One region of the Ligilactobacillus salivarius genome, then DNA from elsewhere that is predicted to be linked to it. Evidence: predicted binding sites of a transcription regulator. Region 1 holds the regulator's gene; each other region holds the start of a gene.
The links. The regulator CtsR, encoded in region 1, represses protease genes until heat stress. The targets are predictions, from matches to a motif close to TTGGTCAAAAAAGGTCAAANA.

Region 1 (8,453 bases):
TTTGAATCCTTGGAACCAAATTGTCAGGGTGTTGTTTGTCGTGAGGTTGCTAGAGTTTCAACTAATTGGCGCAAACAAGAAAGTTTTCCAGAATTTTTAGAAGAAATGAATATTCCAGGAATTAGTGGTATTGACACACGTGCATTAACCAAACTCTTACGTTCACACGGAACAATGAAAGGTATGTTAGTTGATGCTGAAGTTGACATTGAGGAAGCAAAACAAAGATTACATAATACAGAAATAACCAGTCAAATGGTAGCTGAAGTGTCTACAAGTAAAGCATATCCAAATCCTGGTAATAAGCGAAACGTTGTTTTAGTAGACTATGGGGTTAAGCATAGTATTTTACGTGAGTTGGCTGCACGTGATTGTAACACAATTGTTTTACCTTATACGGCCACAGCTAAAGATATTTTAAGACTTAAGCCAGATGGAGTATTACTATCTAATGGACCTGGTGATCCAATTATGATGGAAAATGCAGTTGAAATGGTCAAAGAAATTGAGGGGAAATTGCCAGTGTTTGGTATCTGCCTGGGTCACCAAATCTTGTCATTAGCAAATGGAGCTAAAACATTTAAGATGAAATTTGGTCATAGAGGCTTTAACCATCCAGTAAAAGAAATTGCTACAGGTAAGATAATGTTTACCTCACAAAATCATGGGTATGCAGTAGATCCAGATTCCATTGAAGGAACAGATTTAATTGTTACACATACAGAAATTAACGACGGAACCGTAGAAGGTGTTAAGCACAAGTATTATCCAGCATTCTCCGTGCAATTCCATCCAGATGCAGCACCTGGACCACTTGATGCAATAGATATTTTTGATGATTTTATGCAAATTATTGATCAAAGAAAGGAAGAGAGAAACAATGCCTAAAAGAACAGATGTCCACAAAATAATGGTGATTGGTTCAGGTCCAATTATTATCGGTCAAGCAGCAGAATTTGATTATTCTGGAACACAAGCTTGTTTGGCTTTACGTGAAGAAGGATATGAAGTAGTTTTAGTAAACTCCAATCCTGCTACTATCATGACAGATACAGAAATTGCCGACAAGGTATATATTGAGCCATTAACAGTTGAATCAGTTTCTCGAATCATTCGTCAAGAATTTCCAGATGCAATTTTACCTACTTTAGGTGGTCAAATTGGTTTGAATTTAGCAATCGCATTGGCTAAAACTGGAATTTTAGAAGAATTAGGAATAAAGCTTCTAGGAACGCAATTAGATGCAATTGATCAAGCTGAAGACAGACAAAGATTTAAGGACTTAATGCAAGAATTAAATGAACCAGTTCCAGACTCAAAGACTGTTGAAACTGTGCAAGAAGCTTTAGATTTTGCAGCTGAAATTGGATATCCTGTTATTGTTCGTCCTGCATTTACGATGGGAGGAACTGGTGGCGGATTGTGTGATAATCCTGAACAATTAAAGGAAATAGTAGCCAACGGTCTAGAACTTTCACCAGCAACTCAATGTTTGATTGAAAAATCAATTATGGGTTACAAAGAAATTGAATTTGAAGTAATGAGAGACGCTGACAATAATGCGATGGTAGTATGTTCAATGGAAAACTTTGATCCAGTTGGTATACATACAGGTGATTCTATCGTGTTTGCTCCAACTCAAACTTTATCAGATAGAGAATATCAAATGTTGCGTAATTGCTCTTTGAAATTAATAAGAGCATTGAAAATTGAAGGTGGATGTAATGTTCAATTAGCTTTGGATCCTAATAGTTATAGATACTATGTTATTGAGGTAAATCCTCGTGTATCACGTTCATCAGCATTAGCTTCTAAAGCAACAGGTTATCCTATTGCTAAATTAGCAGCTAAGATTGCCGTAGGATTGACACTGGATGAAATTAAAAATCCTGTTACAGGAACAACATTTGCTGAATTTGAACCTGCTCTTGACTATGTTGTTGCTAAGATTCCACGTTGGCCATTTGATAAATTTACTCGTGCAAATCGTCGTTTAGGTACTCAAATGAAGGCAACTGGTGAAGTAATGGCTATTGGACGTAGTGCTCAAGAAGCTTTACAAAAAGCAGTTCGCTCATTAGAAATTGACGAAAAAGATTTAATTTCTGCTAAAGCACAATCTGCAACTGATGATGAAGTAGAAGAAAAATTATTCCACGCACAAGATGACAGACTATTTTATATAGCAGAAGCATTTCGTAGAGGTTACACAATTGAAGAAGTACACGAATTAACCAAGATTAATTTGTATTACTTAGATATTGTAAAGCAAATTGTAGAGTTAGAAAGTAAACTTTCTCAAAATAAAGAAGATTTAGACGTTTTAAAACATGCAAAACGTTACGGATATAGTGATTATACAATTGCTAAGTTATGGGGCACTACAGAAGATGAAGTAAGAAATTTACGTAAAGAACATAAATTGCTACCTGTTTACAAGATGGTAGATACTTGTGCAGCAGAATTTGATTCAAGTACACCTTATTTCTATAGCTCATATGATTTAGAAAATGAAAGTAAAAAATCTGATAAAAAATCAGTGCTTGTAATAGGTTCAGGTCCTATTAGAATTGGCCAAGGTGTAGAATTTGACTATGCAACTGTACACAGTGTTAAGGCTATCCAAAAATTAGGATATGAAGCAATTGTAATGAATTCTAATCCTGAAACAGTATCAACGGATTTCTCGATTTCTGATAAATTGTATTTCGAACCTTTAACACTTGAAGATGTTTTAAATGTGATTGATTTAGAACAACCAATGGGAGTAATTGTACAATTTGGTGGGCAAACAGCGATTAACTTAGCCGCTGGATTAAAAGCACATGGTGTAAAGATTTTAGGTACAACAGTTGAAGATCTAGATAGAGCTGAAGATAGAGAACTATTTGACCAAACAATTAAGAATTTAGGATTGAAACAACCAATTGGTAAAACAGCAACTACTCAAGAACAAGTTATTGCTTGTGCAGAAGAAATTGGCTATCCAGTATTAGTTCGTCCAAGTTATGTTTTAGGTGGTCGTGCTATGGAAATTGTTAATAATGAACAAGAGTTATTAGATTATTTAGCACAAAATGCTCCTGCAGAAATTGATCACCCAATTCTCGTAGATGCTTACTTGTCAGGTCTAGAATGTGAAGTAGATGCGATTTGTGATGGTAAAGACGTATTACTTCCAGGTATTATGGAACATATTGAACATGCTGGCGTTCACAGCGGAGACTCTATGGCTGTTTATCCACCTCAAAGTTTTGATGAAAATATAAAGCAACAAATTGTGGATGCAACTGAAAAGTTAGCTGTCGCATTAAAGTGTGTTGGTATTATGAATATTCAATTTATTATCCATAACAATGAAGCATATGTGTTAGAAGTAAATCCTCGTGCTAGTCGAACTGTACCATTCTTAAGTAAGATTACTGGAATTGAAATGGCACAAGTTGCAACAAGAGTAATTCTAGGAGAATCATTAGCAGAACAAGGATATCAAAGTGGTTTATATCGTGAAAGTGATATGGTACATGTTAAAGCACCAGTATTCTCATTTAGTAAGTTAGCAGATGTTGATAGCTTCTTAGGACCTGAAATGAAGTCTACAGGTGAAGTTATGGGTAGTGACTACACCTTTGAAAAAGCACTGTATAAAGCATTTACAGGTGCTAAGATGGAATTACCAGATAATGGAAATGTACTATTAACAATTGAAGATAAAGATAAGGATGCTGTATTACCACTTGCTAAGAGATTTAGTAAGATAGGTTATCGTATGTTCGCAACTGAAGGAACAAGTCAATTTTTACGTGAAAATGGTTTGTTTGTACAAACTGTAGATAAGTTAGGTAAAGATACTGGTAATGAAACTTCATTACATGATTTGATCGTTAATGATGGTGTTGATTTAGTAATCAATACTATGAGTCATGATCAAGAAGTAGCATCGGATGGATTTGTAATCCGTCAATTAGCTATCGAGCATAATATTGCATTGCTAACATCATTAAATACAGCAGATGCATTATTAAAAGCACTTGAAAATCGTTCATTTGCTACTAACTCACTTTAATTAATGGAGGAATTTATCATGGAAACAAAAAAATTGGCAGTATCATTGCCTGGACTAGAATTAAAAAATCCTATCATGCCTGCTAGTGGGACTTTTGGCTTCGGCGATGTTCCAAGTGCTAATAAATATTCTTTGGATACATTAGGAGCATTGGTTATAAAAACTACTACTCCAGAAGCTAGAACCGGGAATCCTGATCCTAAAATTTCAGTAATTGAAGATGGAGTCTTAAATGTAGTTGGTCTTACTAATCCTGGTGTAGATGTAGTAGTGTCTGAAAAGTTACCAGCTTTAAGAGAAAAATATCCTGAACTACCAATAATTGGAAGTGTTGGTGGAGCAACAGAAGATGATTATGTTGAAGTAGCTACTAAATTGTCACAATCAGGAATGGTTAATGCATTAGAGTTGAATATATCTTGTCCTAATGTTCATGAAGGTGGTATGGCATTTGGAACTGTTCCAGAAGTTGCTGAAAGATTAACAAAGAAAGTTAAGGAAGTTTCAACAGTTCCTGTTTATGTAAAACTCTCACCTAATGTAACAGATATAGTGGCTATTGCTAAAGCTGTGGAGCGTGGTGGAGCAGATGGAATAAGCATGATTAATACAGTTTTAGGAATGCACATAGATGTAGCGTCAGGTAAACCAGTACTTGGTAACATTATGGGTGGTTTATCTGGGAAAGCTGTAAAAGCAATTGCGATTAGAATGATCTATCAAGTCGCTCAAAATACTGATTTGCCAATTATTGGGATGGGCGGGGTAGAAACAGTAGATGATGTCTTAGAGATGTATATGGCTGGTGCTTCAGCTGTTGCTGTTGGAACTGCACATTTCCATGATTCTATGATTTGTCCACATTTGATTGAAGAACTTCCAAAGAGAATGGAAGAATTGGGAATTGAAAGCCTTGAGGAATTACGTTTAAATGTGAAAAAACGTGGAGCGTTCAAGCTTTAATAAGTAAAAATAAAGTAATATAATGGAATCTGTACTCGGAAAATAGCTCAGCTTGGTAGAGCACATCGTTCGGGACGATGGGGTCGCAAGTTCGAATCTTGTTTTTCCGATAGGATTCTAAAAAAACACAATATTGTTAAACTCTCTTTGAGTAGAGTAGGGATTAAAAAATTCTTGCACTACTTTAAAGAGAGTTTTTTGATTGTTAATAGATACTAAATTTTTGCATTTGTTGCCGAAATTCATTTATAATAGACTAAAAGTCAATGTAGGTCAAACCTACAAGAGAGGATGGAGAATTATGCAGAACCGTAACATTTCAGATATTATTGAACAATATTTGAAAGATATATTGGCTGATTCAAGAAGAATTGAAATAAAGCGGTCTGAGATTGCACAGCAATTTGACTGTGTTCCATCACAAATTAATTATGTAATAAAAACTCGTTTTACTTTGAAAAATGGCTATGTTGTTAAAAGTAAACGTGGCGGTGGCGGCTATATTCGGATTGTAAAAGTAGATTTGGCAGAGAATCAGTCTGTTTTAGATGATTTGATTTCTGCAATTGGCACTGAAATTACAGAAAACCAGGCTTACCAATTAATTAGTAGTTTATACGAGGATGGCGTCTTTTCTAGAAAAGAAGCAAATTATGTCTTAGCTGCTATTAGCCGACAAGCTTTGGATTTGCCGACTGCTGAAATGGAAAATATGATTCGCGCAAGGATTTTGGTAAGTATCTTAAATCAATTGAGATGCGAAGAATAGAAGGGAGTAATGGTTATGGCTATGGAAGAAAGGTATACACCGAGTGCTAAACAAGTATTAGTTCTTGCACAACAACAAGCTAATTACTTCAAGCATCAAGCAATAGGAACAGAGCATTTACTTTTAGCACTAACAATGGAGAAAAATGGCGTAGCTGCTAAAGTATTACAAAGTTTTGTAGTAACTGAAGTAGATGTGCGAGAAGAAATTGAACATATCGTAGGATACGGTAATTTACAACGTAGAGGCGCTGATACTTATTTACCATATTCCCCAAGGACTCGTTATGTATTAGAGCGTGCTAGAGAACATGCTAAACTTTTTAATGTTGAAAAGGTAGGAACAGAACATATTTTGTTAGCACTATTAGAAGATGATAAAACTATTTCTTCACGTATTCTAGCAGCTCTGAATATTGATTTACGTAAGGTGAAAAATATTACCTATCGTACAATGGGTGTAGATGCAACAACAGCTAATAGAACACGTAAGAAATTAGCGTTATCAGAAAAGAAACAGGATAATGGTACACCTACGTTAGATGAATTAGCACGTGATTTGACAGAAATGGTGCGTAAAGATCAAATTGATCCAGTAGTTGGTAGAGATAATGAAATTAAGCGTGTTGTTCAAATTTTAAGTAGAAGGACAAAGAATAATCCAGTTCTTTTGGGAGAACCAGGTGTAGGTAAAACAGCTGTTGCAGAAGGATTTTCACAAAAGATTGTAAATGGTGAAGTTCCTGATAATTTGAAGAATAAGCGTGTAATGATGCTTGATATGGGATCTTTGGTTGCTGGAACAAAATATCGTGGTGAATTTGAAGATCGATTAAAGAAGATTATTGAAGAAATTCGTGAAGATGGCAATGTTATTTTATTCATTGATGAAATGCATACTCTAATAGGCGCGGGTGGTGCTGAAGGCGCGATAGATGCTTCCAATATTTTAAAACCAGCATTAGCGCGTGGTGAAGTACAAGTAATAGGTGCAACAACTTTAAATGAATATCAAAAATATGTTGAAGCTGATGCAGCTTTGGAAAGACGCTTTGCTAGTGTGACAATCAATGAGCCAACCCCAGAAGTAGCGTTGACAATTCTAAAAGGATTACGTCCTAAATATGAAAAACATCATCAACTTCAAATTACAGATGAGGCATTAGAGAGTGCAGTTAAGTTAAGTAAAAGATATATTGCTTCAAGATTTTTACCTGACAAGGCAATTGATTTAATGGATGAGGCTGCTGCTAGAGTAAGAATTAATAATGCACAAAAAGTGGACAAAGTTTCTGCAATAAAGAAGAAATTATCAGAGCTTTCCCAAGAGAAGACAGAAGCGTTGTTAAAAGAAGATTTTGAAAAAGCTGCAGAAATCAGAAATGAAGAATTAAAGATTCAAGAAAGGCTTGAAAAGCAAATCCAACGTGACAAAGATGAAGAGGATAGCAATAACTATCGTGTAAAAGTTACGGCTGAAGATATTGCAGAAGTTGTTTCTGAATGGACTGGTGTTCCAGTAACTCAAATTAATCGTTCTGAAGGAGACCGACTAATTAGATTAGAAAAGATATTGCATAATCGAGTTATAGGACAAGATGAAGCTGTTAAAGCAGTAAGTAAAGCGATAAGAAGAGCAAGAAGTGGTTTGAAGGATCCTACAAGACCAATTGGCTCATTTATGTTCTTAGGTCCTACAGGTGTAGGTAAAACTGAATTAGCTAAAGCTTTAGCAGAAGCTATGTTTGGCTCAGAGGATTCAATGATTAGAATTGATATGAGTGAATATATGGAGAAATACACAACTAGTCGTTTAATTGGATCTCCTCCTGGATACGTAGGATATGATGAAGGCGGACAATTAACTGAAAAGGTTAGAAATAATCCTTATTCAGTAGTATTATTAGATGAAGTTGAAAAAGCTCATAATGATGTTTTCAATATCTTGTTACAAGTATTAGATGATGGATTTTTAACTGATTCTAAAGGTAGAAAGGTAGACTTCAGAAATACAATTATCATTATGACATCTAACTTAGGTGCTACAGCCTTACGCGATGAAAAATCAGTAGGTTTTGGTGCAAAAGATGTCAGCGATGATTATGAAGCAATGGCAGCAAAAGTTAGAGAAACATTGAAGAAGACTTTTAGACCAGAATTCTTGAATCGTCTTGACGAAACTGTTGTATTCCATTCGCTTAATAAAGAAGAAATTCATCAAATTGTTAAATTGATGGCTAAGAATATTATAGATAGGATTAAAGAGCAAAATATTAATCTGAAAATTACCCCTGCAGCAATAGATATAGTTGCAGAAGCTGGATTTGATGCTGAATATGGTGCTCGTCCTATTAGACGTGTCCTTCAAGATAAGATAGAGGACTTACTAAGTGAAGAATTATTAGCAGGTAATATCGAAACTGGAGCAACAGTAACAATAGGTGCTAAAAAAGGTGAAATAACGATAAAAGTTAAGAATCCAGTAGCTGCAGAAAAAATAAATAGTTAATAGTTATATTTAGTATTGACAAATACTGAATATCCATTTAAAATATATAAATGCGAAAAACTGTGAATTGATTGTTTGTTATGATATATTGTCCATAGCAGACTTGATAAAAGCAAAAATAGTATGAAGCAAATTTAATTTGTCTCT
Region 2 (8,453 bases), 160 kb from region 1:
TTGGCGATCTAAAGAAATACGAATAGCTCTATATCCTAAGAAAGGATTTTGTTCTTCTGGTAATGGAAGATATGGTAATTCCTTATCTCCACCAATATCCATTGTACGAACAACAACTTGCTTACCATTCATACCTTCAACAGCAGCTTTATATGCCTTAAATTGATCTTCTTCAGATGGCAATTCAGAAGCATCCATGTAAAGAAATTCAGAACGGAATAAACCGACTGCTTCTGCACCATTATCATTTGCACCTTCAACATCTTTAGGTGTACCAATGTTTGCAGCTAATTTAACTTCTTTACCATCTGCTGTAACTGACTTAGCATCCTTCAATAATTTCCATTCTGCTTTTTGATCAGCAAAAGCTTTGGCTCTAGCCTTGTAATCTTCTAATTCTTCGTCAGTTGGTTCTACTAATGCTTGTCCATCTAAACCATCAATAATAACCATTTGACCTTCAGAAATTTCACTTGTAGCATTACCAGAACCTACAACTGCAGGAATTTCTAATGTACGAGACATAATAGCAGAGTGAGAAGTACGTCCGCCAATATCTGTGATAAATCCCTTAACAAAATTACGATCCAATTGAGCTGTATCGGAAGGAGTTAAGTCATGAGCAACAATAACTACTTCTTCATTAATTAATGCAGGGTTAGGAATAGATACTCCCAACAAGTGACCCATAACACGCTTAGTAACATCGCGAATATCACCAGCACGTTCTTGCATATAAGCATTATCTTCCATTGCTTCGAACATTTGAATGAACATATCAGTTACACTCTTCAAAGCAGCTTCAGCATTTACTTTGTCATTTTTAATTTTATCGTTAATTTGTCCAAATAATTCTGGATCAGATAAAATTGTCAAATGAGCTTCAAAAACTTGTGCTTCTTCAGCACCTAGATTTTCAGTAGCTTTTTGCTTAATGACTTCAAGTTCTTGTTTGGAAGTTTCAACAGCTACACTTAAACGTTCGATTTCAGCATCTGGATTATCAATAGTTTTTTCTTCAAATGATAAATCAGGTTGAACGAGCATGTAAGCTTTAGCAGCTGCAATACCATCACTAGCTGCGATACCGTTTAAAACCTTAGTCATTATTCAGCTAAACCTTCCTTTTTCATTGTTTCTTCAATAGCAGCAATTGCTTCTGCTTCATCTGCACCGTCTGCAGAAATTACAACATCAGCATTTTGGCCTACACCTAAGGACATAACACCCATGATAGACTTCAAGTTTACAGACTTGCCATTGTATTCCAATGTTACATCTGAGTTAAATTTGCTTGCTGCTTGTACCAACAATGTAGCTGGACGTGCGTGAATACCTGTTTCTGCGATTACGTGAAATTCTTTCTTTTCCATTATTAATCAATCTCCTTTGAATAAGTAAATATATGTGATTAAGAGCCTTGTTAAGAACACGTTTACATTAACAATATGCAAACGATAACAATCTCGATACTATGATAATAACATGAAAACCTTAGTAAGACAAGACTTACTTCATTTTAAATTTATACATATTTTTTAGGTATTTTTACTGTTAAATAACTGTCTTTACTGATTTATACTTAAAATATACTTGCTAAAATCATTATCATGCACAAAACATAATTAATACTAAATTAATTTGGATTCCTTACTATAAATATAGGTAGCTCCCCCACCTCGTTTAGCTGTTCCAACAATATTCTTTCTATGACTATAATTCATAAAAGCTTTTTGAAAATCCATGAATTCTTCTGTATTTATTTCTAACTTATCTAGTGTTCCTTCTCTAAGTTCGTCTAACAATGCAGTATAATCTTTTTCCATAAAAATCACCTCGCGCACAAAATTATAACATATATTTTATCCAAGTCTTTATACTTGAACTTTATACCTAACATTGTATAATGAAGTCATTAAGGTCAAAGTTGGTCAAAATAACTTTGATATGTTGATAGAAAGGTCGTGAAAATCAATGTTATGTCAAAATTGTCATAAAAATCCTGCGACAATTCACTTAACAACTAATTTAAACGGTCGCCAAACCTCTATTGATCTTTGTCAAAATTGTTACCAAGAAATCAAAAATGAAGCTAACGGCTTTAATAATATCGGACAAGATCCATTTGGTTTTGGTAGTTTAGATGATATTTTCAAAGCTATATCTAATCCTAATTTTTCTAACCAACAAAGTATGTCTCAAGAGCCACCTACACAAAGTGGTCGCATAGGTGGAAATAACGGTAATCGTAATGGTGATTCCTCTATTCTGGGACAATATGGATTAGATTTAACAGAAGAAGCAAAAAATGGTCAAATCGATCCAGTTATTGGACGTGATAAAGAAATAGCCAGAGTAATTGAAATTCTAAATAGACGTACTAAAAATAATCCTGTTTTAATTGGTGAAGCTGGTGTTGGTAAAACTGCTGTTGTTGAAGGACTCGCCCAAAAAATTGTTAATGGCGATGTTCCTCAAAAACTAATCGGGAAAAAAGTTATTCGTCTAGATGTTGTTTCTTTAGTACAAGGAACTGGTATCCGTGGACAATTTGAACAAAGAATGCAACAACTAATGAAAGAATTGAAACAACAAAAAGATGTAATCTTATTTATTGATGAAATTCATGAAATTGTTGGTGCTGGTAATGCTGAAGGTGGAATGGATGCTGGTAATGTGCTCAAGCCATCTCTTGCTCGTGGAGAATTCCAATTAGTAGGTGCTACTACCCTAAATGAATTCAGAACAATTGAAAAAGATGCCGCACTCGCTCGTCGTCTTCAACCAGTTCAAGTTGATGAACCTAGTGTAGAAGAAACTATTAAAATTCTAAATGGTATTCGTAATAAATATGAAGCTTATCATCATGTAAAATATACTGATGAAGCTTTAAAGGCTGCTGTAACTTTATCTAATAGATATATTCAAGATAGATTCTTACCGGATAAAGCAATTGATTTATTAGATGAATCTGGATCTCGTAAGAATTTAACGATTCATGCAACTGATCCAAAAATTATTGAAGAACGCATTAAGAATGCCGAAAATCAAAAACAAGCTGCACTAAAAGAAGAAAATTATGAAAAAGCAGCTTACTATCGTGACCAAGTATCACGTTTTGAAAAGATGAAAGACAATGCTTCAGATGAAGATACTCCAGTTGTTACCGAAAAAGATATGGAACATATCATAGAAGAAAAAACTAACATTCCTGTTGGTGAGTTAAAAGCTAAAGAAAAGGAACAACTTCGTGATTTAGGCTCTTCACTTGAAAAACATGTTATTGGTCAAGATGAAGCTGTAGATAAGGTTGCTCGTTCAATTCGAAGAAATCGTATAGGTTTCAATAAATCAGGACGTCCAATTGGTTCATTCTTATTCGTTGGTCCTACTGGTGTAGGTAAAACTGAAACAGCTAAGCAATTAGCCCGCGAGTTATTTGGTACTGAAGACTCAATGATTCGATTTGACATGAGTGAATACATGGAGAAATTCTCAGTTTCTAAATTAATCGGTTCTCCTCCTGGATATGTTGGCTATGAAGAAGCTGGCCAATTAACTGAACAAGTTCGTCGTCATCCTTATAGCTTAATTTTACTTGATGAAGTTGAAAAAGCTCATCCTGATGTAATGCATATGTTCTTACAAATTCTTGATGATGGACGCCTAACTGATTCTCAAGGAAGAACAGTTTCATTTAAAGATACTATCATCATTATGACAAGTAATGCTGGTAGTGGTGATTCTGTAGTATCGGTTGGTTTTGGAGCTGAAGCAAATGGTTCATCTCATTCAGTTATTGATAAATTAACCAAATACTTTAAACCTGAATTCTTAAATCGTTTTGATGATATCATTGAATTTAATCCATTGTCTAAAGATGATTTAGTCAAAATTGTTCGGTTAATGCTAGATGATGTTAATAAAATGATGGCTGATCAAAATATGCACATTGATGTTAGTGATAAGGTAGCAGATAAACTTGCAGAATTAGGTTATGATCCTAAGATGGGTGCTAGACCACTTCGTCGTGTAATTCAAGAACAAATTGAAGATAAAATTGCTGATTTTTATCTTGATAATCCAAATGTTCAAAATTTTGTTGCTGATTTAGATGAGAATGATGATATCGTAATTAAATCTAAGTCTAAAAAAAATGAAGACTAATTTTTTGAGAGAGTTAATTTTTTAACTCTCTTTTTTATGCTTTTTTATTCAATATTTTTGATAAAATTAATATATTTAGCTATAATATAATTAGAGATATAGGAAAGGTTCGGTGATTATTATGATGCATTTAGTTGATGTAACTGCTAGTCATGCTAAAGACATTCAACGTGAATTAGCAGCCACCCCTGTCCACTTCATTAAAGTTTATACTTTAGGAAATTCACGTGTTGTATATAAAAAGAAACATGGATTTTCTGAAATTATAATTTCTAATAAATTACGTGGAATAACTGACAAAGAAATAAATTTTGTTGTTGAAAAACTTTTGAAGAATGACACTAAAAATATGGAGATTACTAAACAAAAGAGTTTAGTTGAAATCATCGTTAATAACTAATTCATATATGACTACTACTTATTAGCCCCAGATTGATATTTTACATCAAATTTGTCGGGCTTTTATTATTTCACAAATTCATTTAAAATCTTGTTTATTTTAATGATATAATAGAAGATAATAGTTCTTCATGAAATGAGGTGAAATAATGGCATTCTTAGACTCAGTAAAAAACTTGATGAAGTTTAATAAAAATAATGAAGCAAAACAAAAAAATGATATATCCACAGTTGAAAAAAGTGATCTCTCAGATAAAAATAAAGAACCTATCACTAAAGTTGGACATAACGCTACTTTAATCATCATATATCAAGATGATCGTGGTCAAAGTCTGACTACTCCACAAATTATTTCTGGATATATTGGCGAAGAACTTCATTTAAGATTCAAAGAATTTCCCAACTATGACTTAATTAATATTTCAGGATTTACCAGTGCCTTTGTTGATCAATATGGTTCTATAACTCTTACCTATCGTAAACATCAAGGGGCTGATGTTTGGCTATTTTCACAAGATATTGATAAGCAAAAGTTACTGATGCGTCCTGTCTTTATCCGAGGAGATTTTGGGGAACGTTTTGAATTAAATGCCCCTACCATCCCTGACTATTCACTACAAAAAGCTGTTGGTCCTACTCGTGGTGTCTTCTCAGATAAACAACAATTAGTCACATACTATTATCGTAAATCACGTTGGAAAATTGTTGATCATAATGTGCATTATCTTCGTATCAATTCTTATTGTTTAAGTTATACAGAACCCGAAGGACATGATATATCTGTCACACTTGCTCCAGATACTGTTTGGCAAACATTTGAGTCTATTCAGCTTATCAATAATGATTGGTGGTATAACATTGGCGGAAATGCCTGGGTTAAATTTGATGAACAACGTATGGAATTACTAGAAAACAATCCATATACTTTATCAGATACATTAAAGATCGCTCCTATCCAGGATGATCCTGAACTAAGTATTCCTGAACCAGTTAAATTATCTGTTACTGCTGAAATTAACTTTGTACCTAACCAAAAACTTGCTCTTTATGATCGACCATTCGGTAAAAAAATTAATGAGATAGAAAATGGAAAAACTGTGCTCATAACTGCTCGTAACCGTGTCGGTCATATGCTTTGGTTTGAAGTTGATGGTCTAGGTTGGACAATTTGGGAATATCTACAATTTTAAAAAGAGATGTAGTTGAAATTCAACTTACATCTCTTTTTTTATTTATTCAGCTTTTAAATGATACATTGTAGCAGCATAGTCATTACGGATAATAGGATCATAGAATCCTAATTCCATTAATTCATCGCCACCATAAACCTTATTAGTTTCAACATCACGGTAGTTCCTATTGGTATCTAATCCATATAATTTAGTTTTCGTTAATACAGGTTGAGCTTCTGCTAAAACTTTACATACCATTACTACTGCTTCATCTTTTTGAGGGCTTATAAACATCCAAGCTGTTTTATTACCATCTTTAGAAGATTGTAAACGATAGAAATCTCCATATTGGACTAATTTTCTAATACCCTTGTATTGATTTACTTGTTTTTTAACAATTTCTTTTTCTTCGTCTGTCAATGTTGTTAAGTCTAACTCATAACCAAAGACTGCACTCATAGCAACTGCACCTCTAGTATCGATTGGTGTCACTCTACCAGTTTGATGATTTGGAACTGCAGACACATGAGCTGTCATCATTGATGGTGGATATACTAAACTTGTACCATATTGAATAGTTAATCTGGCAATCGCGTCCGTATTATCACTAGTCCAGCTTTGTGGCATGTAGTAAACAAAGCCTGCATCAAATCGTCCACCACCGCCAGAGCAGCCTTCAAATAAAACATCTGGGAACTTGCTAGTTATTCTTTCTAAAATATCATAAACCCCTAAAACATAGCGATGATAAACTTCACCCTGTCTATCTGCAGGTAGATTTTGTGAATAGATATCAGATAAATTACGATTCATATCCCACTTAACATAATCAATGTCATTATCAGCAATAATAGTTGAAATCTGATCAACTATGTCATCTCTGACATCTTTTCTTGTCATATCTAAAATATATTGATTACGTGATGGACTTGGTTGTCTTCTTGGAACTTGCATCAAATATTCAGGATGGCTTCTATATAATTCCGAATCCATTGAAATCATTTCTGGTTCAAACCAAATACCAAATTTCAAATCTTTGCTGTGTACGTAATCTGCAAAATGTTTTAAGCCTTGAGGGAATTTTTTCTCATATACATTCCAATCACCTAATGATGAATTATCGTCATCGCGATGACCAAACCATCCATCATCTAATACAAACATCTCTATCCCCAGTTCCTTGGCTTCGTCTACGATTGGCTTTAATTTATCTTCATCAAAGTCAAAATATGTAGCTTCCCAATTATTAACTAGAATTGGGCGTTCCTTATATTTATATTTGGAACGTGTAATTCTATCTCTGACAATATTATGAAATGCCTTACTCATAGCATTCAATCCATTATCAGTATATGTCATTAATACTTCTGGAGTTTGGAAACTTTCCCCTGCTGGCAATTGCCAATTGAAATTATAACCATTAATCCCTACTAATAATCGAACTTGATCAAGTTGATCTTTTTCAATTTCAAAAGCATGGTTTCCTGAGTAAACTAACGCAAAGCCATACGCAGCACCATTGAATTCATCAGTATTACTATCAACCAAAGCAACAAACGGATTCATTTGATGACTAGAAGTACCACGAATGCTACCAAATGTTTGAATCCCATATCCTAATTTTTGTCTTTCTAAATGACGTTCGTTTACATGGGCTCCTGGTAAACTAATTACATCAAAGTCTCGTTGAGAGAAATCTATTTGCATGGATGCAACTTTTTCCAAGTTTACATTTTCTTGTCCTAGATTCTTAACCTTAACTGAACGTGTAATAATTGGATAATCACGATATATTGTATATAGTAAGTCAAATAAAACTCCACTTTTCTCGTCTTCTAGCGTAACAATCAAAGTATTAGCTTCCGATTCTGACTCTACATAAGCTGCTGGAAGTCCTGTCAATTCAGGTTTTCCTTCTTCAACTTTGTAAGTCTTATATTTTAGCATTAATCCATTTGAGCCATCTTTTTGACGCACTACTGTTGCGGGAACTCGATAATCCATCTCACCGGCACTACTATATTCTTGTGGCAAAGTATCTTTGGAAAAGGTTCTATCTAAACTACCTGGTAAATTACCAGAAAATCCTCTATCTACTCGTGGATAACGTAATTGTCCATGATAACTTTTTACCCTTTTACCAAAATATAAATGACTAATAGTATCGCCATCTTCAATTGAAAAAATATATGAAAGTTGCTCATTATGCAAATGAAAAACTCGATTTTCTTTATCTACTGTAATTAAATCTACCATTTTACCAAACCTTCCTTAGCTATAGTTTACTTTAATCCACAATGCCTACTTCTTCTACAAAACGTTTAAATGCCATTCTACCGGTTTCATCATGCTTATAAACTCCAGCATCTTCTAGCACTCTAGCAAATACTCGACCTAATTCTTGATGAATAATTGTATCAACATTATCTTGATTTATATCTGAATATTTTTGTTTAATATCATCAGCCCACACTTGATGATATTCTTCCATTTTATTTTCTTGACCTAATAAGTATTTCTCAACTTCTTGAAGTTCACCTTTCAAACGAGGAGGTAAAATTGCTAATCCCATTACTTCAATTAACCCAATATTTTCTTTCTTAATATGTTGAACATCTGGATGAGGATGGTAGATACCATCTGGATATTGTTCTGAAGTTTGATTATCACGCAATACCAAATCTAATTCTAACTGTCCATCTCGTTTGCGAGCAA
Region 3 (8,453 bases), 660 kb from region 1:
AATTCTCAATGGACTTTGCAACAAACTATATGAACTTAAAACTTGTAAGGGAGCATACATATAATATCTCTCCTTTCCTACAAAATACAATTTCATTATACTTAAAAGATATCAACTTTACAAAATTATAGATAAGATACACAAATATTACATGTAAGTTCTTTAAAATTGTGATAGAATAACTTAGTATAGATATGAGGTGTTGAAAATGGGTAAACAACTTACAGTCCTATTTTGGGGCTTTATCTATGGTGAAGTTATTGGTTATATCATTTCTGCTTTAACTGGTGTTCAATTTGACTGGTTAGCAAGTGGTGTAATTTGCATGATTGGTGGTTTAATCGGTATTAACTGCTTGAACTACTTTATCAGCGATAAAAAAGCTTCAAAATAGTTTATATCAAACAAAAAGTGTGTGAACGTAAAATTCACACACTTTTTTATTATGCTTGAGTTATAAATTTTAATTGGTTATCTACTAAAGTTACCGTCACTTTAGAATGAGGTAGAATTTTCCCAGCGATTATTTCCTTAGCTAGCGGCGTTTCAACGTTATTAGTTATAAATCTTTGCAATGGTCTTGCACCATAAGCTGGGTTATATCCTTCTTTAGCAATCCACTTCTGAGCATCTTCATCAATACCTAACGTAATCTCTTGACTTTCTAACCTGTCTGACAATTGATGAATGAATTTTTCAACAATCTTTTGTACAGAATCCATTGTTAATGGTGTAAACATCAAAATATCATCAATACGGTTTAAAAATTCTGGTTTGAAATGTGCCTGTGTTAGTTGCATAACTTTCTTCTTTATTTCAGGAGAAATTGTACCATCTGTAGAATTATTTTCTAGCAAGAACTCTGAACCTAAATTAGATGTCATGATTAAAATTGTGTTCTTAAAGTTAACCGTTCTTCCTTGACCATCAGTTAAGCGTCCATCATCTAGAACCTGTAATAAAATGTTGAAAACATCTGGATGAGCTTTTTCAACTTCATCTAACAAAATAATAGTATAAGGATTGCGACGAACAGCTTCTGTAAGTTGTCCACCTTCTTCGTATCCTACATAACCAGGAGCAGCACCAACTAATCTTGAAACTGAATATTTTTCCATATATTCTGACATATCTATTCTTACCATATGGCTTTCAGAATCAAATAAATTCTCTGCTAAAGCCTTAGCTAGTTCTGTTTTACCAACACCTGTTGGTCCCAAGAACAAGAAAGATCCCAGTGGCTTGTTAGGATTTTGCAAACCAGCTCTAGATCTTAAGACTGCATCAGAGACTGCATCTACAGCTTCATCTTGGCCTATTACACGCTTATGCAAATTATCTGCTAAATGTAAAAGTTTTTCACGTTCTCCTTCAACCAATTTACTAATTGGAATACCAGTCATTCTACTAATTACTTCTGCAATTTCCTTATCAGTGACAGACTCTTCAACCATCCATTCTTTAGGACGTTCACTATTTTCCAATTGTTGTAGTTCTTTTTCTAGTTGTGGAATCGTTGCATGTTGTAACTTAGCAGCCTTTTCTAAATCGTAATTATTTTCAGCTTCTTCTAATTGATGACGAGCTTTATCTAATTCAGATTTCTTATCAGATACTTTTTGGATGTCTAGTTTTTCATCTTCCCAACGTTGACGAAGTTTATTAGCTTTTTCACGTAAATTGGATAATTCGGCTTGTAACTCCTCTAAGCGTTTCTTAGATGCAGCATCTGTTTCTTTCTTCAAAGCAGCTTCTTCAACTTCCTCACGCATTAACTCGCGAGTTACTTGATCTAATTCATTAGGAACGGAATTCATTTCTACACGTATTTCAGCACAAGCTTCATCGATTAAATCAAGGGCTTTATCTGGTAAAAATCTATCCGTAATATAGCGATTGGATAGAGTTGCAGCTGCTACTAAAGCATTATCATGAATACGAACTCCGTGATGAATTTCATAACGTTCTTTTAAGCCACGCAAAATGGAAATTGTATCTTCAACAGTTGGCTCCTTAACAAGTACTTTTTGGAAACGTCTTTCAAGAGCTTTATCTTTTTCAATATATTCTCGGTATTCATCCAAAGTAGTGGCACCAATTAAATGTAATTCGCCTCTAGCTAACATTGGCTTCAATAAGTTTCCAGCATCCATCGAACCTTCAGTCTTACCTGCTCCAACTATATTATGAATTTCATCAATGAAAAGTAGGATCTTTCCTTCGCTTTTCTTCACTTCTTTTAATACATTCTTTAATCGTTCTTCAAATTCTCCACGATATTTAGCTCCAGCAATTAAGGAACCCATATCCAAAGAAATTATAGTCTTATCTTTTAGGTTATCTGGAACATCATTTCGAACAATTCTCTGTGCTAGTCCTTCAACAATAGCCGTTTTACCAACACCAGGTTCACCTATCAAAACTGGATTATTCTTAGCTTTTCTTGATAAAATTCGAATAACATCGCGAATTTCTTCATCACGTCCAATAATAGGATCTTGATTACCATTTCTAACTTCTTTGTTTAAATTTACTCCGTACTTTTCAAGTGATTTATAGCCTTTTTCCTGATCTTGACTTGTCACTCTTTCTCCTCCTCGATAATCAGCTACAACCTTGCCTAACTGATTTTTTGTTAATCCAGTTTGCTTTAAATATTCTGTTAAGGGATTGTACTCTAACTCCATTAAAGCTAACATTAAGGTATCTACAGAAACATAAGTATCTTGATTGCCTTTAGCTATTTCTTGTGCTTTTTGCAATAATGAAAAAAGTTGCTGACTTATTGATTGTCCATATTGAACATTACCACCTTCAACAACACTAACTTTATCTAATTCGCCATCAATAAAGTTTTCGAAGGCCTGTATGTCTAAACCTGCTTTTTTATAAATCTCGGCAGCTATTTCTCCAGGTTGGACTAACACTTTAAATAATTCATTAATTCCAATTTCTTGATGCTTTCGGTTAATTGCCACCTTTTGCGCTTCTGCCAAACTTTTTTGAACTTCAGTTGTATAATTTTCGTTATCCATACTTATCAGTCCTTATAATATATTTCATCTCCTATATTATATCATCTTTTTTAAACTTTGACTAAGTTTGACCTTTTATTTAAAAATAAAGAGGATCACTTAATAGCAATCCTCTTTATCAAAATTATACGTATTGTAATAATTTACTTTCCTTATATGCGTGGTCAATAGTTCCACTACCTAGACATTCTTCACCATCATAAAATACAACTTCTTGTCCAGGAGTAATAGCACGTACAGGTTCGTCAAAAATAACTTCAACCTTTGTACGATCTTCATTAAATTTAACTGTAACGCCTGTGTCCTTTTGGCGATAACGGAACTTAGCTGTACAATGGAATTCATCACCGCGATCAGAAATATCGTCAACAAAACTTAACTTTGAAGCATCTAAACTATTAGCATATAAATGTTCATTGTGGTAGCCTTGTCCTACTAATAAAGTATTTGTCTTCAAATTTTTACCGATAACAAACCATGGTTCATTACTCTTGCCATCGCCACCAATACCTAAGCCTTTACGTTGACCAATAGTATAGTTCATCAAGCCAAAATGATTTCCCTTTACTTCACCGTCAAGAGTTACCATTTCACCTGGTTGAGCAGGTAAGAACTCACCTAAGAATTTACTAAAGTTACGTTCACCGATAAAGCAAATTCCAGTTGAATCTTTCTTTTTAGCAGTTGCTAAACCTGCTTCTTCAGCAATTCTTCTCACTTCTGATTTTTGTAAGTGTCCAATTGGGAACATTACTTTTTGTAATTGTTCTTGTGAAAGCTGACTCAAGAAATAAGTTTGATCCTTGTTATCATCTGCTCCACGTAGTAAATGCACTCTGCCATCTTCATCACGACGCAATTGTGCATAGTGTCCCATTGCAATATAATCTGCATCAATAGACATTGCGTAATCTAAGAAAGCTTTAAACTTAACTTCTTTATTACACATAATATCAGGATTTGGAGTACGTCCATTTTTATATTCATCAAGGAAATATGTGAATACTCTATCCCAATATTCCTTTTCAAAGTTAACTGAGTAATAAGGAATACCAATTTGACTAGCAACTTTAGCTACGTCTTGATAGTCTTCTGTTACTGTACAGACACCACTATCATTCTTATCATCCCAGTTTTTCATAAATACACCAACAACGTCATATCCTTGTTGTTTCAATAAGTAAGCAGAAACTGAAGAATCAACTCCACCACTCATTCCTACAACGACACGAATTTGACTCTTGTCTTTCACAAAAAATCACCATCATTTCAATATATTCTGAATTTCACGATTTGAAGGTCGTTTTTGTTCAGTAAGCTACATTATAGCTATTATTACCATTAATATCAAGCATAAATACATCCTAAACTTCTTCTAGGATTTTCCTTTCCTTTAAATCATTAATGATAAATTCTAATTGTTCAATATTACCTTGGTTGTCATTACCTTTAAAAATATTTACTTCGCGCATTCCATTAGCTGTTAAAGTAACCATCTTAAAGTTCTTCATGTCAGCTTGAATTGCGACTTTTAATTTATATCCTTGATTGAAAGGAGAATATGGATCTAATGAACGTTCTAATTGAAATTTACCACCCTTAGACTCTATAAAGCCTGCATCGCGTAGTGGAAATCTCTTAACATTAGTAGAAAGTTTGTATGTCTTTGTATCTCCTAATATTTTTGCTGTTGTGCCATATGCCATAATAAATCCCCTCTATTTCTTAATAATTTTTACTAACGTCTTAATCAAGTAATCAATGTCCTCACTAGTATTATTGATTCCAAAACTAAAACGTAAGGATTCAGCAACTCTTGGACTATCTTCACCATACATTGCTGCTAAAACATGAGAAGGTTCCAATGAGCCAGCTGTACATGCTGAACCAGCAGCTGCTGAAATCCCACTTAAATCAAGGTTAGTTAGTAAACTATCACTAGCAAAGCCTTTAAACCAGATACTAATAATTTGAGGTAATTGATTTTCTTCAAGATGCCCATTAATCTCAAAGTCAATTCCATTTTCCTTTAATCCATCCACCAATTGATGTTTAAAAGATAAGTATTTTTGGCGATGTTCTTCTTTTACTTCTGCTGGTAATAAACCAACAGCTTCTGCAAAACCTGCAATTGCTGGTACATTCTCAGTTCCTGCACGACGCTTTAATTCTTGATCGCCACCTTTGATTAAGGATGGAAAATTAATTCCATCTCTGCGATATAGAAATCCTAACATTTTAGGGCCATTCAATTTATGTGCAGACACTGATAATAAATCAACTTTTAAATCTTGAACATCTATATCAAGTGCACCATAAGTTTGAACTGAATCTGTATGGAACCAAGCATTAGTTGGGGCTACAATTTCACCTATTTCTTTAATAGGGAGATGACTTCCAACTTCATTATTTCCCATCATAATAGATACTAAAATTGTATCTGATCTAATAGCTTGTTTTAGATCATCTAAATTAATTTGACCATACTCATCAACTGGAAGATAAGTAACTTCAAAGCCTTCTTGTTCTAAATAAGCCATTGGTTTTAGAACTGCTTCATGTTCAATTGCTGTAGTAATCAAATGACGACCTTCATTTTTTCTAGCCATTGCTGTTTGGATAATAGCAGTGTTGTCACTTTCTGTACCGCCACTAGTAAATACAATTTCATTGTCATTTTTAGCGTTAATTGACTCAGCTATTACGTGACGACTATTATCTAAGATAGCACGTGCTTGACGACCATAATAATTTACGGCAGAAGCGTTGCCGAAAGTATTGGTCATAGTTTCAGTCATCTTCTCAACAACTTTTGTAGCCATTGGAGTTGTGCCTGCATTATCTAAGTAAATATACTTCAACTTTCTCACCTTACATTATTTTTTTAAAAAGTTTAAAATCATATTTGCTGATTTTTTACCAGCTTCTATGATAAATTCATCAAAGCTTTGTCCAGCATCTTCATCACCGACATCAGACATCGCGCGAATGATTAAGAATGGCACTGAGAATTGATAAGCAACTTGAGCGATTGCTGCTCCTTCCATTTCACAAGACAAAGCATCTGGATAAATTTCTTTAATTGCTGCAATTTTTTCGCTAGAAGATACAAATTGATCACCAGTAACAATTAATCCTTCTTTAGCCACTAAATTAGATTCTTTGGCTGCTTTAGATATTGCTTCTAATAAATCTTTATCTGCAGTATAAATTTGAGGTTGTTGTGGTAATTGTCCTGGTTTATAACCAAAAGCAGTTGCATCTGCATCATGGTAAGCAGCACCTGTAGAAAGAACCACATCACCAACATGTAATCCTTCGCCAATACCACCAGCAGAACCAGAATTGATGACAGCATCTACTTTATAATTAGCAATTAACAAACCAGTTGTCACACCAGCTTGAACTTTACCAATTCCGGAGCGAGTAAGTACTACTTCTTTTCCGTTGATCGTACCACTGTAAAAATCAATTCCACCAATTGTATCTTGTTTTTTATCTTCTAATTGTGCCACTAAAGATTTTATTTCTTCTTCCATTGCACAAATTATTCCATACTTCATTAAAAAAATTCATTCCTTTACTAAAAATTAATGAAAAACATTATCAAGTATACTATAATAATTGCCAAAATTAACCCCGCAATTATCATATTTAGTCTTGCTTTTAATCGGTTTTTCTTATAATTTTCTTCATTTGATTCGCGTAGTTTCCTAGAACCTGTTCGACTTAGACCTTCTAATTCAGAATCTTCCTGAACATCATCTACTTTATTACTACGCCTTAATTGTGGCTTTTCGTCCATTTTCCACCTCTATTGCATTAATTTCCAGTACATAACTGCAATTAATGTTTTACTGTCACAGATTAAGCCTTCCGCAATTGCTTGTTCTACTTCAGGTAGGGATAATTCTACTAATTCAAGAAATTCATCACTATCTTGTGGTAGTTCATCCTTAACTGGTTTTAGATTTACAGCATGATACATGTACATCTTTTCATCTGCAAAACCTGGCGATGTATAGAAAGTATTGATAAATTCTAATTTATCAGCTTCAAAGCGAGTTTCTTCATTTAATTCTCTAACTGCCGTTACATTTGGATCCTCACCAGGTTCTATTTTACCAGCAGGTACTTCCAGAGTTACCTGGCCTAAAGGTGCTCGCCATTGTTTGATGAATACCATTTTATTTTCGTCAGTAATTGCAATAATTGCAACAGCACCTTGATGACGGATAATTTCTCGTTTGGCTTCTTTACCATTTGGGAGTTCTACCGTTTCAATATCTAAATCAATTATTTTACCATCAAAAACATGTTCTACTTTTTTTACTTTTTCTTCAAATTCCATAATTTTTCCTTCTATCTGTGAAGTTGAGCAATAAATGCCTCATAAGCTGCTTGCTCACCAGTTTCATTCCATGTGAAATTATCAAAGTTACCATTGATTGCATCTGCTTGAGAAATATTAACCTTAGCCACTTCTGTCGCATTACCAATCAATGACATCCAATAGTCACCATTTTCGCGTTTATGAACCATTGTTCTTACCATACCACCAGGATTAATAACTGTAATCAACTTTTCAAAGTCAATTTGGTCAGAATGTAGTAGGACATACATCAAACTTGAAGCTGACATCGCTGTACCACACGCATTTGTAAAACCTACCCCACGTTCAAATGTACGAACAAAGATCTTGCCTGGTTCTAGAATTTCAACAAAACTTACATTTACACCATCAGGGAAAATTGGATTATTTCCGTTATTTAAATAACTAGCAATTCTTCCTAATTCTTCACCCATCAATGTTTCATGATCAACAAATGCAATCAAATGTGGATTAGGAACTGCTACTGCAGAAAATTTAATTGTTTCTGATAACTCTGGAATATAATCATCAATTAATTTTTCTTTGCCTACATGCATTAGTAAATCTTGTGCATCAAAACTAACTGGTGAAATTTCTGCATCAAATGCTGGAACCTTTTCTGCTAGTTTATCAGCTTTCTTCACTTCAAGATCAGCATGCATCGTTTGAATTTTAAATTCTGCTAAATTTTTCTTTTCGCTTAAGTAGCGAGCAACAGTTCTAATACCATTTCCACACATACTTGCTTCACTACCATCAGCATTTATAACACGCATTCTGCCATCTGTGCCTTCATGACCAGCTTGGACATATAAGACACCGTCAGCACCACCATGTAATCCTGTATCGCGATCACAAACCTTTTGTGCTAATTGGATAAGTTCTTCTTCTGTTAAAGGCTCTTCAAGATTATCTTCATCAAGAATGAAAAAATCATTACCAGAACCATGTACTTTAAGCATTTCCATTCTACTTTCCTCCATAAAATGTGCATTTTAAGTTTATCATACCAAACTTTACGTTAATTTGCGAAAGAAAAACCATCT
Region 4 (8,453 bases), 640 kb from region 1:
CGTTACCCCACCAACTAGTTAATACGCCGCGGGTCCATCTAAAAGCGATAGCAGAACCATCTTTCATCTAAGGATCATGCGATCCTTAGAGATATACGGTATTAGCACCTGTTTCCAAGTGTTATCCCCTTCTTTTAGGCAGGTTACCCACGTGTTACTCACCCGTCCGCCACTCAACTTCTTACGATGAATGCAAGCATTCGGTGTAAGAAAGTTTCGTTCGACTTGCATGTATTAGGCACGCCGCCAGCGTTCGTCCTGAGCCAGGATCAAACTCTCATTTTAAAGTTTGTGACTCATTATTTTTACTAGCGAATTGACTTCGCAAATGTTTTTGCTTCTTTATAGAAGCCCTGCACATTTGTTTCATCGAAACTTTGTTTAGTTTTCAAAGATCATATAACATTCTCATGCAACTATTTAATTATATCACAGTTAAAAAATATGTCAATAAAAAAATTATCAACTTCATAACTTGCAACTTCTTAAGTAGCAGCAACATTTAAATAATATACACGAGTTACACCTCTGCGTCAACACTTTTTTTAATAAAATCTAAAAAAAATCAGTTTGCTTATTTACAAACTGATTTTTTATCTTATTTTCTATTATTCTGGTCTCAAAGTTGGGAATAGGAGTACATCACGAATTGATGGTGCATCTGTTAGAAGCATTACCAATCTATCAATTCCTATACCTAATCCCCCTGTTGGAGGCATTCCGTATTCCATAGCTTCAATATAATCTTCATCGATACCTTCAGCTTCATCATTACCAGCTTGACGTTCAGCAACTTGTGCTTCAAAGCGTTGACGTTGGTCAATTGGATCATTCAATTCAGTAAAGGCATTTGCATATTCATTTCCTAAAATGAATAATTCAAAACGATCTGTGAAACGTGGATCATCAGCATTTTTCTTAGCTAATGGTGAAATTTCTACAGGATGACCATAAACGAAAGTTGGATCAACAATTGTATCTTCACAGAATTGTTCAAAGAATTCATTAATAATATGACCTACTTGCCAGTATGGTTCATAATGAACTTTATGCTCATCTGCTATCTTTCTAGCTTCTTCAAGAGACATTTCTTTCCAGAAATCTACTCCCGTCTTTTCCTTGATTAAATCTACCATATGAACACGTTTGAATTCTTTATTAAAATCAACGTCCGTTCCTTGATAGTTAATCTTCCCATCAGATGTTACAACTTTAGCAGCTGCTTTAAAGATACCTTCTGTTTCATCCATAACGTCTTTAAAGTCAAAGTATGCTGCATAAGTTTCAAGCATTGTAAATTCTGGATTGTGCTTAGTATCAATTCCTTCATTACGGAAAACTCTACCAATTTCATAAACACGTTCCATTCCACCAACAATCAAACGTTTGAGGTGTAATTCTAAAGCGATTCGTAAGTAAAGTTGAATATCCAATGCATTATGATGTGTAATAAATGGACGTGCAGCTGCACCACCAGCTTGATTATGTAATACAGGTGTCTCAACTTCTAAAAATCCATTACTATCTAAATAATTACGAACAGCTGTAACAATCTTGCTACGGTTTACAAAACGATTGTAACTTTCACGGTTAGTAATTAAGTCTAAGTAACGTTGACGATAAATTTGTTCTACGTTTTGAAGACCGTGGAATTTATCTGGCAATGGTCTTAGAGCCTTGGATAAGAAAGTAAGTTTAGTTACTTTAATTGTAAGCTCACCCATATCAGTCTTGATAACATCACCAGTTACACCTAAGAAATCTCCTAAATCTGAACGTTTAAAGATATGGTACATTTCTTCGCCAACTTCATCTTTACGAATGTAAAGTTGCATTCTACCTGTCTTATCTTGTAAATCAGCAAAGCCTACCTTACCTTTACCACGCTTTGCTACCATACGTCCTGCGATTGTAGCCTTAACATCTAAGTCAATTAATTCTTCTTTTGTCTTATCTTCAAATTTGTCGTGTAATTCTTTGTTTAAGAAATCACGCTCAAATCTATGACCGAATGGATCAACGCCTTCATCGCGCAATTCTTGCATCTTTTGACGACGAACTCTTAACTGATCATTCATTGATTGTTGATTAGCCATTTAAAATCCTCACTTTCTCAATAATTTATACACTGCTCTTTATTATATCATAGTCAACTGAACATATTAATTATAATATTAACAAAATATCCACTAAACAGCTTGACGTGCTAATGTATCTGCTAAGAAATTATCAAAAATATCGATCATTTCTGCTTCTGTATCTGCAGAATTTAAAGCCGCTTTAGTACGCGCGGAACGTGGGATTCCTTTCAAATAATATGCAGCTTGAGAACGGAATTCTTTTGGCCCAATAACTTCACCTTTAGCTTTAACTAAACGATGTAAATGTTCCTTAGCAACTTTAATCTTTTCTGCAGGTGTAGGTTCTTCCAAAATTTCTCCTGTTTCAAGGTAATGTGTTGTTTGCTTAACAATCCAAGGATTACCTAAAGCTGCACGACCAATCATTACTGCATCTGCTCCAACTTCATCCAACATCTTCTTAGCTTCTTCTGGTGTACGAACATCACCATTCCCCATAAATGGAATCTTAGTTAAATGATCAGCTACTTCTTTTAAAATTCCCCAATCTGCATGTCCTGTATATAATTGCTTTCTAGTACGTCCATGCATTGCTAATGCTTTAGCTCCACCTTCTTCTGCTGCTAATGCATTTTCAACAGCTAAAATATGATCTTCATCCCAACCGGTTCTCATCTTAACTGTTACAGGCTTATCTATAGAACTAGTAACTGCATGAACCATTTCATAAATCTTATCTGGATCTAAAAGCCATCTTGCACCAGCATCAGTCTTTGTAACTTTAGGAACTGGACAACCCATGTTTATATCGATAATATCAGTCGCAGTATTTTCTGCCACAAATTGAGCAGCTTCAACTAAAGTTTCTTTGCTACCACCGAAAATTTGGACACTAACTGGATGCTCAGTTGGATCAACAAATAGCATATCTAATGTTTTCTTATTTCTAAAATGGATTCCTTTGTCAGAAATCATTTCACAAACAACTAAACCTGCACCAAATTCCTTACAAATCATACGAAAGGCAACGTTTGTAACCCCAGCCATAGGAGCTACTACAACTTGATTAGGGATAACTATATCACCAATTTTCCATTCCATTATTCTCTTCCTCCATTTTAAGCTTGATTAGCTTCATTCATAATTTTAGTTAATTCTTCTTCATTAAATTCATATTTTTTCCCACAAAAATGGCAAACTGCTTCTGCACCTTTATCTTGTTCTATCATTTCTTTAAGATCTTTTTTAGGTAAACTTGCTAGTGCTTCAGCAAATCTTTCTTTTGAACAATCGCATTCATATGCTACTGGCATTTTCTCAAGAATTTTTACTTTGTCTTTTGGGAAAAGTGTATACAAAATTTCTTCAGGAGTCTTACCATCTTTACGCATCATTTCAGATACTAACGGTATTTCTTGTAACTTCTTTTCAATTTCATCTAAAATCTCATCACTAGCTCCTGGTAAAACTTGAATCATAAAACCACCAGCTACACCTATTGTGTTATCATCTTCAACAAAAACAGATAATCCTACGGCTGATGGAATTTGCTCTGACTTAGCTAGATAGTAAGTGAAATCTTCACCTAACTCACCAGATACAAGGGGCACTTGTCCTGTAAAAGGCTCTTTTAATCCTAAATCTTTAGTTACTGATAAAAAGCCTTGAGTACCTACTGCGCCTTTAACATCAATCTTATGTTTTTCATTTAAAGGCAAATGCACATGTGGTTCATGTACGTATCCTTTGACTGTACCTTTAGCATTACCATCTACCACAATAGCCCCAATTGGTCCATCGCCATTGATTTTTACGGTCATTTTTTCATCACCAGATAGTTCCGATGCTGATAATAATAAAGTACCTATCAAACTTCTACCAAAAGCAGCTGAAGCAGCACTCCAAGTATCGTGTAATTTTTGTGCTTCTCCTACAGTTTCAGTAGCATCAACTGCATAAGCTCTAATTGCTCCATCATATACTAAGCTTTTAACTAAATAATCAGACATTTTTCTTACCTCTTTATTTTTATACACAAATTACATACTAACAAATTGTAGTCAATTTTTCTATTATTATCTTTTTTATTTTGTCAAATAAAAAATGGTACTGACAGTTTAAAACCACCAATACCATTTTTGTTATTCATCTTTCTTATCAGAATCTTCATCTGATTCATGAGGATAGAACACTTCTGTTTCTTTATGTTCCTCATCTTTTTCAGCTAATTGTTTTTTAGCTTCTCTACGTTCAACAGCTTGTTTTGCTTCTTCAAAAGTTGCTGCCTTTTCACTAGGAAATTCATCTTCGTTTTCTGCTGGCATCTTACCTGTCTTATACAAACTCAAGATTTGTTTTTCATCTAGAGTTTCATGTTCAAGTAATGCTTCAGCGATTACTTTATGTTGTTCTCTATGAGCTTCGATAATTTCCTTAGCTTGTTGCATACCTTCATTGGCAATACGTTTAACTTCTTCGTCAATGATATTAGCTGTTTGTCCAGAGTAACTATGTTGACCATTGAATTCACCAGGTTGCATATTAGCTTGACCTTCATATTGAACAGGGCCTAACTTGTCACTCATACCAAATTCTGTAACCATTGCTCTAGCTAATTGAGTAGCTTGTTGGAAGTCATTAGAAGCACCAGAAGATTGTTGACCAAAGATAATTTCTTCGGCTGCACGTCCACCCATCAAACCAGCAATTTGTTCCTTAAGGTTCTTCTTGGACATCAACATTTGATCTTCTTTTGGTAACATGATAGCATATCCGCCAGCACGTCCACGAGGTACGATTGTAACCTTATGAACTACACGTGCTTCATTTAATACTAAACCTACAATTGTATGTCCAGCTTCGTGATATGCCACTGTTTCACGTTCATGCTTACTAATTACACGATCACGCTTAGCAGGTCCTGCAATAACTCTATCTTCTGCTTCATCGATATCAGATGCATCAATTTCTTTCTTATCACGACGAGCAGCTTGTAATGCAGCTTCATTCAATAAGTTTTCTAAGTCAGCACCAACAAAACCAGGTGTTTGCTTAGCAATCATCTTCAAATCGACATCTTTTGCTAAAGGCTTGTTCTTAGCGTGAACCTTCAAAATAGCCTCACGACCCTTAACATCAGGACGACCTACTAAAATCTTTCGGTCAAAACGACCTGGACGTAGCAAAGCAGGGTCTAATACATCAGAACGGTTAGTAGCTGCCATAACGATGACACCTTCATCACCTTCGAAACCATCCATTTCAACTAACATTTGGTTAAGTGTTTGTTCACGTTCATCATGTCCACCGCCCATTCCGGCACCACGACGACGACCTACTGCATCAATTTCATCGATAAAGATAATAGATGGTGCGTTCTTTTTAGCATTTTCAAATAAGTCACGCACACGACTAGCACCAACACCGACGAACATTTCAACGAAGTCAGAACCAGAAATTGAGAAGAATGGTACACCAGCTTCACCAGCAACAGCTTTAGCAAGTAAAGTTTTACCAGTTCCTGGAGGTCCTTCCAATAGCACACCAGATGGAATTCTAGCACCTAAAGCTAAGAACTTACGTGGATCACGCAAAAATTCTACAACTTCAACTAATTCTTGCTTTTCTTCTTCAGCACCAGCTACATCTGAAAAACGAACTTTATTGTTCTTTTTGTCAATAGGCTTAGCTTTGGATTTTCCAAAGTTCATAACACGGCCACCGCCGCCACCTTGGCCAGCTTGACCCATCATCATGTAGAAGAAGAAAATGAAGAATAGAATTGGAACTACTGAAATTAAAAGTTGAATCCAAATACTACTAGATTCTTCTTCTTTAGCACTATTTTTTATTTTATTTTTTTGTGCATACTCTTGAATTTGTTTTACAGTCGAGTCATTCGTCAATACATTAGTTGTAAAACCAGTTGATTCATCCGCACCACTGGAAGCAATTCCGGCAATACCACTCGAACCAGATGATTTCTTAGCATGACGATAAGTACCCGTTATTTTGTACGTACTTCCAGAAGGTTGCATCGTAAAATCTTTAATATTATTCTTCTTCAATTCTGTTATAAATTGACTAGATTGAATTTGTTGTGTCTGCATACTTTGGCGACTACCAAACATATAATACAAGACACCCATAATACCCAAGAATACTACGATATAAAAGAAACTATTTCTAAGAAGTCCGTTACCATTCCTGTTGTTATTCATAACGTTCCTCCATATCCAAGGATTAAAGAGTCACTTATCACCATTAAATAAGCACTCCATTGTGAATATAATAGCATAATTAATAAATTTTGACTATTATTGACTATTAATTTCACTAAAATAAATTGTTTAAAATTTTATTAACCTTCGTAAACTTCAGGCTTCAAAATTCCAACATATCCTAAGTTACGATAGCGACCTGCAAAGTCTAAACCGTAACCTACTACAAATTCATTAGGAACTTCAAAACCTACATAGTCAGGCTTAACTCCTTCAACACGACGTTCAGGTTTATCAAGTAAAGTACAAATCTTAACAGATTTTGCATTGCGATGCTTAAATAGTTCAACTAAACGTTGTAATGTACGACCTGTATCGATAATGTCTTCAACGATTAAAACATCTCTTCCAGTTACAGATGTATCTAAGTCTTTAATAATTTTAACTTCACCAGATGATTCTGTTCCTTCTCCATAACTAGAAACGTCCATAAAATCTAATTCTAAATATGTATCGATTTCACGAATAATATCAGTTGTGAACATAACAGCACCCTTAAGAACACAAACTACTAATGGATTTTTACCTTCAAAATCCTTAGTAATTTGCTTTCCTAGTCTTTTAGTAACTTCAGCGATTTGTTCTTTACTGTATAAAACTTCTTTGATGTCGTTGTTCATAAGATTAACCTCTTTCTTACTTTTTTCTAAATACTAGTATGTAATGAATTTTAGCATTTTGTGGGGCCAGTGACAAATCAGTTTTTTTTGTTTCTAAAATCCAATACACTTCATTTTTATTTTTTGTAATTAGCCAACTTTTATTTCTCTGTTCACTTGGAATTTTTTTATCAATAAAAACTTTTTTAATTTTTTGATTTCCAAAGCTCATTTTTAGTGAATCACCCGGTTGTCTATGTCTAATTACCCAATTTTCATTATCTTCTACAACTAGAGTTTCATCTCCAGGCATTAGTTCTATTTCATCAAGCTTAAATAAGCCTATCTTTTTTCCTTCTTCTAAGTTGTGCCATTGATTCAATTTTAATTCAAAATTTTCTTCTAGATTTAAACTAGTAGTACTTTTAATTCTTATTCCTATTTCGAGATATTCATGATAGAATTCAAATTTTTCATTCAAATCAAACTTTGCTTGAGGTTTCTTCTCATCATTAAGCATCGCTAAAATTTGCTGTACCTGTGTTTCTTTGATTTCTAATCCTTTTACTTCTAAATATCGTTCAAGTAGAATACGTTGCCATAAGGGACTTTCTTTAACAAATTTATCATAGTCCAAAGTTTCTTCTTTAGAAATCTTATTCAGTTTCACATCAGCTACTTCTTGAATTGCTTGTAAATTATTTGTTAATTGCTGAGTATATTCTAATACATGCTTTAAAAATTCTGGATTTTCTGCTTTTAATACTGGAATTATATGATGTCGTAACCTATTTCTTTGGTAGTCATCGCTTTTATTAGTTTCATCCTCATAATATTTAATCCCTAATTGTTTAGCATAATCATAAATTTCTTTTTTATTAAAAATTAACATGGGACGAACTATTTGATAATCCTCTCTGAAAATGCGTACAGATTGAATTGCTTGTAATTGTTGAATATTCCCACCTCGAATTAATTTCATTAAAAAAGTTTCTGCTTGGTCATCTCCATGATGCGCCGTTACCAAGTACTCAATATTATTTTCTTTTAGGACTTTTTCAAAAAAGTTATATCTAACTTCTCTGGCTGCAGCTTCAATGCTTTGTACAGGATGTTCTTCTTTTTCCCACCTGTATACATATAAAGGAATATTCCGTGCAAAACAAAACTCTTTAATAAATTTTGTTTCTTCTTTGCTTTGCTCTCGTAATTGATGATCAATATAAGCGACATTAATTTCTACATCTAAAACTTTACTCAATTTCAACATTCCTGATAATAAGACCATAGAATCTACACCTGTAGAAACTGCAAGCAATACTTTTTTATTAGAAATTTTTAAATCCCTAAGTCGCTGTAATAATTGATTTTCAAATTTTTTTACATTCAACTTTATCACTCACTTCAAAAAAATAAAAAGGCAAGAAGTAATTACCTCTTGCCTTTTGTTGTATTAGCTGCGACGACCGCCACGACCGCCACGTTTTCCTTCT

Region 2: a site for CtsR is predicted at 1,918-1,938, ahead of PTA89_RS01755 (ATP-dependent Clp protease ATP-binding subunit). Genes of this name have one in related genera too.
Region 3: a site for CtsR is predicted at 3,090-3,110, ahead of clpB (ATP-dependent chaperone ClpB). Genes of this name have one in related genera too.
Region 4: a site for CtsR is predicted at 6,388-6,408, ahead of ftsH (ATP-dependent zinc metalloprotease FtsH). Genes of this name have one in related genera too.

The regions. Positions count from the first base shown of each region.
Region 1 covers NZ_CP117983.1:260,925-269,377, forward strand. The annotation lists gene PTA89_RS01100 (carbamoyl phosphate synthase small subunit) at 1-888, shown strand, start outside; gene carB (carbamoyl-phosphate synthase large subunit) at 881-4,066, shown strand; gene PTA89_RS01110 (dihydroorotate dehydrogenase) at 4,085-5,029, shown strand; tRNA gene PTA89_RS01115 (tRNA-Pro) at 5,066-5,139, shown strand; gene PTA89_RS01120 (CtsR family transcriptional regulator) at 5,331-5,798, shown strand; gene PTA89_RS01125 (ATP-dependent Clp protease ATP-binding subunit) at 5,820-8,306, shown strand.
Region 2 covers NZ_CP117983.1:422,487-430,939, reverse strand. The annotation lists gene ptsP (phosphoenolpyruvate--protein phosphotransferase) at 1-1,107, opposite strand, end outside; gene PTA89_RS01765 (phosphocarrier protein HPr) at 1,107-1,373, opposite strand; gene PTA89_RS01760 (hypothetical protein) at 1,632-1,826, opposite strand; gene PTA89_RS01755 (ATP-dependent Clp protease ATP-binding subunit) at 1,975-4,167, shown strand; gene PTA89_RS01750 (DUF1827 family protein) at 4,289-4,567, shown strand; gene PTA89_RS01745 (MucBP domain-containing protein) at 4,716-5,756, shown strand; gene PTA89_RS01740 (alpha-galactosidase) at 5,799-7,994, opposite strand; gene galT (UDP-glucose--hexose-1-phosphate uridylyltransferase) at 8,026-8,453, opposite strand, start outside.
Region 3 covers NZ_CP117983.1:919,628-928,080, reverse strand. The annotation lists gene dnaE (DNA polymerase III subunit alpha) at 1-60, opposite strand, end outside; gene PTA89_RS04670 (YjzD family protein) at 209-394, shown strand; gene clpB (ATP-dependent chaperone ClpB) at 444-3,035, opposite strand; gene mnmA (tRNA 2-thiouridine(34) synthase MnmA) at 3,160-4,287, opposite strand; gene PTA89_RS04655 (DUF1831 domain-containing protein) at 4,400-4,741, opposite strand; gene PTA89_RS04650 (cysteine desulfurase family protein) at 4,754-5,896, opposite strand; gene PTA89_RS04645 (5'-methylthioadenosine/adenosylhomocysteine nucleosidase) at 5,912-6,598, opposite strand; gene PTA89_RS04640 (hypothetical protein) at 6,619-6,840, opposite strand; gene PTA89_RS04635 (NUDIX hydrolase) at 6,850-7,386, opposite strand; gene dapF (diaminopimelate epimerase) at 7,398-8,375, opposite strand.
Region 4 covers NZ_CP117983.1:1,421,018-1,429,470, forward strand. The annotation lists rRNA gene PTA89_RS06950 (16S ribosomal RNA) at 1-285, opposite strand, end outside; gene lysS (lysine--tRNA ligase) at 609-2,096, opposite strand; gene dusB (tRNA dihydrouridine synthase DusB) at 2,190-3,182, opposite strand; gene hslO (Hsp33 family molecular chaperone HslO) at 3,200-4,090, opposite strand; gene ftsH (ATP-dependent zinc metalloprotease FtsH) at 4,223-6,301, opposite strand; gene hpt (hypoxanthine phosphoribosyltransferase) at 6,442-6,981, opposite strand; gene tilS (tRNA lysidine(34) synthetase TilS) at 6,998-8,356, opposite strand; gene PTA89_RS06985 (S1 domain-containing RNA-binding protein) at 8,414-8,453, opposite strand, start outside.